DNA from 3 places in the Lysinibacillus sp. FSL M8-0355 genome. Region 2 is predicted to be linked to each of the others. Evidence: riboswitches for the same ligand, from Rfam matches in the RefSeq annotation. Region 2 holds a riboswitch; each other region holds the start of a gene.
The links. A riboswitch is a leader RNA that binds a small molecule or an ion and turns the genes downstream of it on or off. The one in region 2 is predicted to bind cobalamin.
Positions count from the first base shown of each region.

Region 1: it holds a riboswitch for cobalamin, as region 2 does, so the genes downstream of both, MKY46_RS21575 (hypothetical protein) here and metE (5-methyltetrahydropteroyltriglutamate--homocysteine S-methyltransferase) in region 2, are expected to answer to the same signal.
Region 3: it holds a riboswitch for cobalamin, as region 2 does, so the genes downstream of both, MKY46_RS10975 (ABC transporter substrate-binding protein) here and metE (5-methyltetrahydropteroyltriglutamate--homocysteine S-methyltransferase) in region 2, are expected to answer to the same signal.

Region 1 is NZ_JBBPAI010000001.1:4,420,578-4,423,860, forward strand. Features, by position in the region: gene MKY46_RS21565 (tyrosine-protein phosphatase) at 1-366, opposite strand, end outside; gene MKY46_RS21570 (ABC transporter substrate-binding protein) at 509-1,459, opposite strand; gene MKY46_RS21575 (hypothetical protein) at 1,443-2,000, opposite strand; cobalamin riboswitch at 2,154-2,353, opposite strand; gene MKY46_RS21580 (glutathione peroxidase) at 2,453-2,998, opposite strand; gene MKY46_RS21585 (hypothetical protein) at 3,083-3,283, opposite strand, start outside.
Region 2 is NZ_JBBPAI010000001.1:2,421,413-2,424,695, forward strand. Features, by position in the region: gene MKY46_RS11890 (Lsa family ABC-F type ribosomal protection protein) at 1-903, opposite strand, end outside; cobalamin riboswitch at 1,459-1,637, shown strand; gene metE (5-methyltetrahydropteroyltriglutamate--homocysteine S-methyltransferase) at 1,817-3,283, shown strand, end outside.
Region 3 is NZ_JBBPAI010000001.1:2,237,573-2,240,855, reverse strand. Features, by position in the region: gene MKY46_RS10980 (precorrin-3B methylase) at 1-516, opposite strand, end outside; gene MKY46_RS10975 (ABC transporter substrate-binding protein) at 567-1,559, opposite strand; cobalamin riboswitch at 1,723-1,909, opposite strand; gene MKY46_RS10970 (translation factor GTPase family protein) at 2,092-3,283, shown strand, end outside.

The sequences.
Region 1 (3,283 bases), 2.0 Mb from region 2:
CGGCATCTGTGCATAAAAATCTCGGAACATTTCGGGGCTTACTGCTTTATAAAAATCTCTACCACCAGCATTTGTAGGCATTTCAAATGTATGATTGCCCTTCGCTGGTATTTGAATATATTGAGCGTGTGAGAACATAGGGTTAGGATTATGGTGTGCCTCATTATTATCACGATAATCAAAAATGGTTTTAATCCCTAATGTTTCAAATAGCTCTTTATCCGCCAACGTCATTTTCCCAAGAGCCGCTGAGCGGTAAAATAAACCGTTCTTGACAATGCGCCCATCCCTTGTCCTATATCCCCCCATATCTCGAAAATTATAAACTGCCTCAAATGGAATTATCTTTGTCTCTAACTGTTCCAATTACTACACCTCCTAAAATTATCGAGCACTCTTACTTTTATTTTATAGAACTAACTCAATTAATTCCAATTTTCACACTAGGAAATAACAACCCACATAAAAATGGCTAGCTGTCAGTATACAGCTAGCCTTGAATGGTTTCTTATTTAAATAACTCTGGATAGACAGCCTTTGCTACTAGTTCTACGGCTTCCCCAATACGTGGGCCAGGTCGATTAGAGATATCTGTATCAAGAGTCTGTACTGCTTTATTTTGAACTGCTGTCACTGTATTCCATCCATCACGTGTAAGTATTTCACCTATTGGATCCTCTGTGTAGTTTACTGTCGTTAAAATAACATCTGGGTTTTTCACTATGACATCTTCCTCAGAAACTTGTGCCCAGCTGCTCAAGTCAGAAAAAACATTCTTAACATTGGCTGCATCTAGTATTTCTTGCTGGAAAGTACCAGAGCCTGCTGTATAAATATCGGGCTTAGGACTAATTTCTAAATAAACATTTTTCGGTGCTTTTACTTCCTTCACCTTTGCTTTAACGTCAGCTAATTTCGCTTTAATCTCTTCGTTTACTTCATTTCCTTTATCTGCAACACCCATTACAGCTGCGATCTGTTCGATGTCACCATAAACATCATCGAATGTAGCTGCTGATTGAATAACAAACACTTTGATTCCAGCATCTTCAAGTGGTTTCATTGCTTCCTTATCACCAATCGTATAAGCTATAACAACATCTGGCTTCAACGCTATGATTCGTTCACTGTTAAAATTCACAGAATCAGAAACCCGTTCAATTTTCTGTGCTTCCTCTGGGTAAGTATCATATTCAGTTGCTCCTACGATTTTATCACCAACACCTAGAGCAAATAAAATTTCTGTATTACTTGGTTGCAATGATACAACTGTTTTTGGTACTTCTTTAAACTCTATTTCTACACCGCGATCATCTGTCACTTTGTAGTTTGTTTGCTCTGTTTGTTGTGTATCCTGTGAAGCGTCTTTATTTTTAGTATCTACCGAAGTACCACAACCTGCTAAAATCATTGCAAGGAAGAGTACTGTTAGCCATTGAACATTAAATAATTTCTTCATTATTATTCTCCTTTTTCTTTTTCATCGGATATGATTTACTAATAAATGGTATTTCAGCTATCCCTGCTTGTTGATTCATAAAGACAGCCATAACGAAGCACACATTGGCTAATAGGCCTAAATAATCAAAAAGAATAGCTGGAACCTCTCGTTCATCCGATACTTTGTGTAATGTACGATATGATTTTTTTGCTTCACTACGGCAAAGATGTAGAGCAGCGGCAGCCTCTGTACCTTGAGGTAAGACAAAGTTTTGTATCTCTTCCTTCACATGACGAACATAAAAATCATAGCGCTCACTTAACCAAGCAAGATCCTCTTCTGTTACAGCTAGTTTTCCACGAACCGAGCCATTGACATGGTAGGCCATAGGTAAAATAATTATTAAATCTTCTACAACAGCTTGTACATCCTCTTTCTTAACTGCAGCTAAAGCAACTCCCAAATGCGTAGTCAGACTGTCTGTTCGAATCTCAAAATCAACCGTCGAAGCTTTTTCACGCATAAATGGATAACAAGAATAACGTGCATCTTTTTTCACTTGCGATCCCCCCACTTTTCATTATGAAAATTCTTGCATAAAAAAACGCCGCTCCTTTACGCAAAGGAACGACGAAAATAACATAATAATGGCCAAATTAACATGACATAGCCTATGTATTTGCCGTATATCCTCCTAGCTTCCGAGAAGTTTTTATACGTTCAAACAAAGGTCGGTCTCCTGGCTTGTACAGTTCATTACATAAAAAACGAATGTGTGATAAAGTACCTTCCCATCTCTGTTAAGACAGTGGTAAACCTTTATACTAGCTGTACTTACAGTTGCGGAAACAGCTTCGGTTTTTCACCGAATTCCCGATTATGCTTGTTAGCACCTTTATTCTGCAAGAATAATTCACTTGTAAAGCAGTTTATCATATATTAATAGGAAAAAATAGCTGTGCTTTGAATGGATCGTCACCATTTCTAAAGAATAAGATAAACAAAACTGTTTTATAGTATAGTTTCAATTGCCTGTTCAATATCAAGTTGTGAATCTGTTGGTTCAAAGCGTGCAACGGTCTTGCCGTTAGCATCTACTAAAAACTTTGTAAAGTTCCAGCGAATATTACGACCATCTAAAAAGTTAGGGGCAAGTTGAACAATTGCCTCAGCAAGCATTTTTTCCTGCATGCTCGCCTTGCCAAACTCTCGAAAATCCACTTCATGTTTTAAATAATTGAATAATGGGTGGGTAGTCTCTCCATTTACTTGTACAAGCTCAAAAATTGGGAAGGTAACGCCATAATTCACTTTACAAAGATGCGTAGTCTCCTCGCCATCTTCAGGATTTTGATGACCAAATTGATCGCAAGGAAATCCTAGAACGACAAAATTATCTTTCCCATATTTATCATACATTTTTTGTAAGTCATCAAATTGATATGTAAATCGGCATTGATTCGCCGTATTGACAATTAGCATCGTTTTTCCACGATATGTTTCCATGGATAAAATTTCACCATTAGGTTTTCGTACTAAATAATTATAAATGCTCATGTCTTAACCCCTTTTATTTTTTCATTTATTATAGTTGACTATTCAATAATTTACCAAATAATTTGCACAAAAAACACCATCTCGTTACGTTGAACGGATGGCTGACTTATACTTCTGTTTAGATTTAACGTCCTGCTCTTCATTAATTAAACGATGGGCAATGTCTAATAACTTTATGTCACTTGTCTCGTCATATAGCTTTTTAAAAGATACAATAATATCATGGCGAATGTGAGTCGGATGCTTCTCATCTAAACAAGTTTGAAATCTCTTTGCTAAATAAGA
Region 2 (3,283 bases):
TGGTTGTACTTTTAAAGATTCCGTTTTTTCAACATTTTTTAGCAGTTTTGATTTTTCATCAATCGCTTTTTGCTGCCTAGATTCCAAGTTCTTTGCTCGCTTCATCATCTTGGCTGCTTTATGTCCAACAAAGCCTTTATCCAGCTTAGAACCCGAATTCGTAGTTCCATTTTTGGAAGCCTCCACTTGATTAGACCAACCTACCGAACGCTTGGAAGACTGCGTTAAACGGTCAATATCTTTTTGCAGACGTTGATTAGTTGCTTCTTCATGTTCCTGCTGTCGATCAAAATTTAACTTCCAAGTTGAGTAGTTACCACTTTGAACATCAATATTGGCTCTATTGATCGATAAAATATGATCAACACAGCCATCTAAAAAGGCTCTGTCATGCGAAATTAAAATAAATCCTTTTTTCTTGCGTAGATAATTAGAGACCGTCTTTCGTGCATCCGTATCGAGATGATTGGTTGGCTCATCAATTAATAGAAACTGTCCCTCTGTTAAAAAGAGCGCTGCAAGCAACACCTTTGTTTGCTCTCCATTAGATAATGTTTGAAAAGGGCGATACATGACCTCAGCATCGACATCTAGATAGGCTATTTCACGAATATATTCCCAATCTTCTGCCAGAGGGCAAATTTCTTCAAAAATTTCGTACGTATATTTATTTGGGTCTGAAACAGGATAGGGGAAATAAGTAAATTCTACTGAAGAAATGATGTTCCCACTATACTCATAATTCCCTAATAGCAAATTAAAAAATGTTGTCTTCCCACGACCATTCCTACCGATAAATCCAATTTTCCAATCTGTATTAATCTGAAAGTTGACACCCTCAAAAATATAATCAAAGCTGCTTGGGTAAGAAAACGTTAAGTCTTGTACTTGTATCATTGACATGATAATTCCTCCTTTGTATAGCAAATCATTTTTCTTTTATACAAAGTCGGTACATCCATCTATGCTAAATTTCTCCGTATAAGTTGATGGATGCTAACGACTTATACGGAGCATCACATGCGTCACAATAGGTTCAGAATCGCTCATTTTTTTCTCTCCTTTATTAGGTAGATGAAAGATACAGAATAAACTATGAGAGCAAGAAAAAATCCCCCCAATTGGATATTGGAAGGATTAGTCTCTCACTGAATAAACTTTATTTGCCAATGACATCATGACAAATAAACGCAAACTGATTGTTAAAAATGGATAGACTAATCCTATATTTTGTCGTTTGAAGTGATTCATTTCAAATAAAAATATAGATTAGTTCATCATTGTCCATTCATCAGTCCTCTCATAATTGTATTTTTATAGTAACAAATTTTTTTATGGAATACAATGTAGCCTTATCTTCTTAAACCAATCCCTACAATAATTATAGAAATAATTTAGATAATCGTATAAAAATTATTTCTACTATTCTGAAAGATATGTTATAGTAGGAGCATAATTGAATAATGTGTAAGAATTGGTGCCAAATGAAAGTTTGGCTTAAAAGGGAAGTCGGTGCAAATCCGACGCTGTCCCGCAACTGTTATTCGGAGCAAATCACAAAGGCCACTGGGAAACCGGGAAGGCTGTGAGGCGTGTTGATGAGAAGCCAGGAGACCTGCCAATTTCTAGTACACACCAAATACCTACGTGGAAATAGGTGGTGAAAAGTGACCAAATCGGCACTGTGCGATAACAAATGATTTATGCGAAAGTAGATACTTTTTTCGTATTGTTTTAGCATTAAAAATTTCAACTAGCAGCCATTCTCCTCCTTGGAAAATGGCTTTTTATTTTTTTCTGAAAAGGAGATATAAAAATGACCTATACAAGCACACTCATTGGTTACCCGTATATCGGGGAAGATCGCGAATGGAAAAAAGCATTAGAAGCATTTTGGCGCAACGAGCTTTCTGAAGAGGATTTTGAGGATAGTTTAAAAAAAATCCGTTTAGCTAGAATTGACAAGCAGCTACAGCTTGGCATCGACATGGTGACAGTTGGCGATTTTACGTATTACGATAGAATGTTAGATACAGCATTAATGTTTGGTCTCATCCCAAAACGCTTTAACTGGCAGGGAGGGAAAGTAGATTTATCTACCTACTACAGCGTAGCAAGAGGGAATAAAACAGCTGTAGCTAGTGAGATGACAAAATGGTTTAATACAAACTATCACTATATTGTTCCTGAATACGAGGGACAGGCCTTGAAACTAACAGAAAATAAAGTGTTGGCCGATTTCTTAGAGGCGAAAGAAACGTACGGTATTATTGCAAAGCCAACATTGATTGGTCCCTATACATTCTGCAAGTTAACAAAAGGCTATAGCAAATTCACACAGGTTGAATACTTATTAGCTCTAATACCGCTCTATACACAAGTATTAAAAGAATTAGTAGATGCAGGTGCAAATTGGATTCAACTAGAAGAGCCATCACTTGTCACAACCCTTGATCCAGCAGACATCAAGCTTGTGCAAGAGATTTACGACCAGTTAGCCGTCGCCGTTCCAGAAGCGAAAATCATGCTGCAAACTTATTTTGAAGCATTATGCGGCTATGAAACATTGATTACATTGCCTGTAGAAGGATTTGGCCTAGACTTTGTTCATGGCTATAAAGGAAATATGGCGTCACTTCGTCAATATGGTTTCCCTCAGGACAAAGTATTGGCAGTCGGGGTTGTTAATGGACGTGATATTTGGCGTTCCAACTTAGCGGAGGTCAATGCTACAATTCAGGCAATTGAGCATTTAAGTAATGCGGCAGAGCTATGGATTCAACCGTCCAGCAGTCTACAACATGTACCAATCACAACTGCTCTTGAAAATGAGATTGACCCTGTTCTGAAGCATGCTTTAGCCTTCGCAGATGAAAAGATTGTAGAAATCACGGAGCTAACTAAATGTAGACGAGATACAGAGGGTATCTTACAGCATAATTTTTCTGAAAGTATGAAGGCAATTGAGGCTCTAAAAAACCATCCAATCCGTCAAAACAAGTTGATCCATCAAGCAGTTCAAACTGTGACAACGCAAGATTTTGAACGACATAGTGAATTTGCTCAGCGTCAAAAGATGCAGCAGCAAGCGTTAGCGTTACCGCTATTCCCAACAACAACAATCGGAAGCTTCCCACAATCTGATGAGGTGAAAAGGAATCGTAATGCTTGGCGTAAAAAACAATTATCGAATGAAGCCTACGAGGCATTTATAGAGCAGGAAACAAAACGCTGGATTACGATACAAGAGGAACTAGATATCGATGTACTCGTTCACGGTGAA
Region 3 (3,283 bases), 180 kb from region 2:
CGTGCCCGCCTGCGCCTTTGCCCCCATCGGTACAGCACCTAAGTAAACATCAAAGCTCTCCTGCTGATAAACGAGTCCAATATCATCATAGACTGCATTGTAGCAGGCTGACGCACAGCCATTGATGTTAACACGTACTCTTGCAGGTACCTCGATCCCCTCTAAAGCATGATAAAGCTGTTCGGTTATCGGAGCAGCCTCCATCTTTTCACCATCACAAAAATCACAGGCCTTCATCGCGATGATGGGTCCTGATGGTGCAACATAAAGACCCACTTCTCGTAAGGCTTGCATAGCCTCTGTCACAGCACTCGTTGGAATGGACACTAAAATACTATAGGAGGCCGAATACTTAATCGCCCCCTTTTCGCCAACAATCTCTGCTATTTTTTGAAATTGTGCAGGCGTATAATGCTTATTAATAATACCTGGGCTGACAGCTAAGCGTGTAAATTCGCCATGACGATTAAGTGTTTCAAATGTTTGATCTGGTACGTTTTTCTGAAATGCATTCATTGATATCGCTCCTTATGAAAAAGGAGCTAGCACAATGCTAGCTCGGAATTTTAAAAGTTATCAGGATAGAAACCCTTCGCTAAAATTTCAATAGCCTCTGCCGCACGAACGCCTTCAGACGCAGCTGACAGTGGCAGGATGACAAAGCGATCATTTTTAACAGCTTCCATCTCCTTTAATGCTGGATCATTTTTTAAGAATTGAATCTTTTGTTCGGCCGTTGTTTCACCATAATCGATCACGACAACTACCTCGGGATTACGGTCTACCGCATCTTCCTTCGACACGGTTGTCCAGCCTGATTCCACATCACCAAAAATATTTTGACCACCAGCGATTGACACTAGTTCATTCATAAAGTTTTGACCAGCTGTAAAGACATCCTTTTCACCGCTATCAAATACGAGAACACGTAATTTCTCACTATCTTTTGGTAATTTAGCTTGAATTGCCTCCACATCTTGCGTCATTTGCTCAATTAAGGCTTCTCCACGATCCTCAATACGGAAAATTTTTGCGATATTACGAATATCAGTGAAAATATCCTCTAGTGTTGGCTTTGTCATATTGGAAGCCGTATGTAAATACGTATGAATGCCTAACTCCTCAAGCTCTTCCGGTGTTCCAACACCCTTTTCACCAAAGCCACTCTTCCAGCCTGCATATAAGAAATCAGCCTCGGCATCAATTACTTGCTCCTTCGTTGGGTATTGATCAGAAAGCACAGGCACTTTATCGTATGCTTCTTGTAGGGGCTCGTAGATTTTATCATCTAAGTAAGCTGTGCCTACCATGGAATCCTCTAAGCCTAGCGCTAGCATAATCTCTGTCACATGCTGATTTAAACTAATCGCTTTTGTAGGTGCTTCCTTATATGTTTGAGTTGTTTCATTATTGTCAATGGTTACTTCCGTTGCTGCCTCAGATGGCTCAACCTTCTCATCTTGCGCTGCTGATTCAGGTTTGTCCTTTGCATTACAAGCCCCTAAAACAGCGACCAAGGCAATGACCATCACCAGCCATAAACTTTTCCATTTCTTCATGTCCTTTTCTCCTTTGTTGTTCATCTATAGAAAGAAATCAAAGACTTCTTTGCTACCAGGATTCGTGGGAAGGGCATAAAAAAACCCTCTTGTCGCCAAGAGAGTAGCATAGTGAAAAAACGGTACATTACCTTTATCACTATCCCCATCCTCGTGGTTCTTAGTCAAAAAACACATACTGGCAGGTATCCTGGCTTAGGTTCATCATCTATACGCCTTCCCATAGTTAAACTACAGTGGCATGCTGTACAGACTCCCCATTTACAGTTGCGGGACAGCATCGGAATTGCACCGATTTCCCTTTTAAGCAAATGACAAATGCCATTTGCACCAATACGTTCTATAATGGTTAATACTATTGATAGACTAGCAGAAGAAAATTTGTAGCTCAATCAGTAGTATATTGCTAAATATATAATCATCATTATATTAGCACTATTTCGACAAAAATACGAACTATTTTACAAGAAATATATAGGCTAGTATTCTGTTACAATGAAAAGATAGCTATAGATAGAAACGAGGATATGTTATGTACAAAACAATTGGTGTACTTGCGCATGTGGATGCAGGTAAAACAACCTTCTCTGAGCAAGTACTTTTTCATACACAAAGCATTCAAGCTCGTGGTCGAGTGGATCATCAGGATACCTTTCTCGATCATCATGAGCTAGAGCGCAAGCGTGGTATTACCATTTTTGCCGAGCAAGGTCGCATGAACATAGGCGACGATACATACACGTTGATTGATACACCAGGGCATGTCGACTTCTCCCCTGAGATGGAGCGCGCCATTCGTGTGATGGATTATGCCATTGTTATCATTAGTGCGGTCGAGGGCGTACAGGGTCATACGGAAACCGTGTGGCAGCTTTTACGCAAATACCATGTCCCAACATTCTTCTTTATCAATAAAATTGATCGCGAAGGAGCCAATGTGGAGGCCGTTATGACACAGCTCCGCAAGGATTGTTCCCAGCAGGTGCTGTTCGTCGATGAACCGCTTCGTACTGATTATGTTTCAAGCAGCATCATGGAATGGTTGGCTGAGCGTAATGAAGAGCTGCTCGATGCCTTTTTGAATGAGTCATTGGAGCATGAGCAATGTCTTACTCAGCTACAGACCATGATTCAAAAGGAATGTGCCTTCCCCTGCTTTACAGGGTCTGCCCTAAAGGATGAGGGCATCAAGGAATTGCTTGCCCAGCTCCCTCTATTAACAGACACCCATTTTGAAGTGAATGCACCGTTTGAGGGGGAGGTTTTTAAAATTCGTCATGACGGCCACCAGCGTTTAACATTTATGAAGGCTGTCAAGGGCGTTTTACATGTTCGGGATGAATTTTCGTTTGAAGAAGTGACAGAAAAAGTGACTGAAATTCGCCTCTATAATGGCAGTCGCTTTGATACCGTCCAACAGGTTGAAGCGGGAGAGATTTTTGCTGTTAAAGGACTTAGTCAGGCCAATATTGGAGACCGCATCGGCACTACTATGCTGTCACAGCCCTATGAGCTTGTCCCAACGCTACAGGCAAAGGTTCAATATGAGGGCCATCAGCATATCAAGGAAGTGTTACAAATTTTCCGTTTACTAGAAGCAGAGGAGCCTTCCTTACGTGTGGTTTGGCAGGAAAAGTTCCAGGAAATCCATGTGCACATTATGGGCGTTATTCAGTTGGAGGTACTGATAGAAGTGTTAATGAAGCGTTTTTCATTAACGGTCT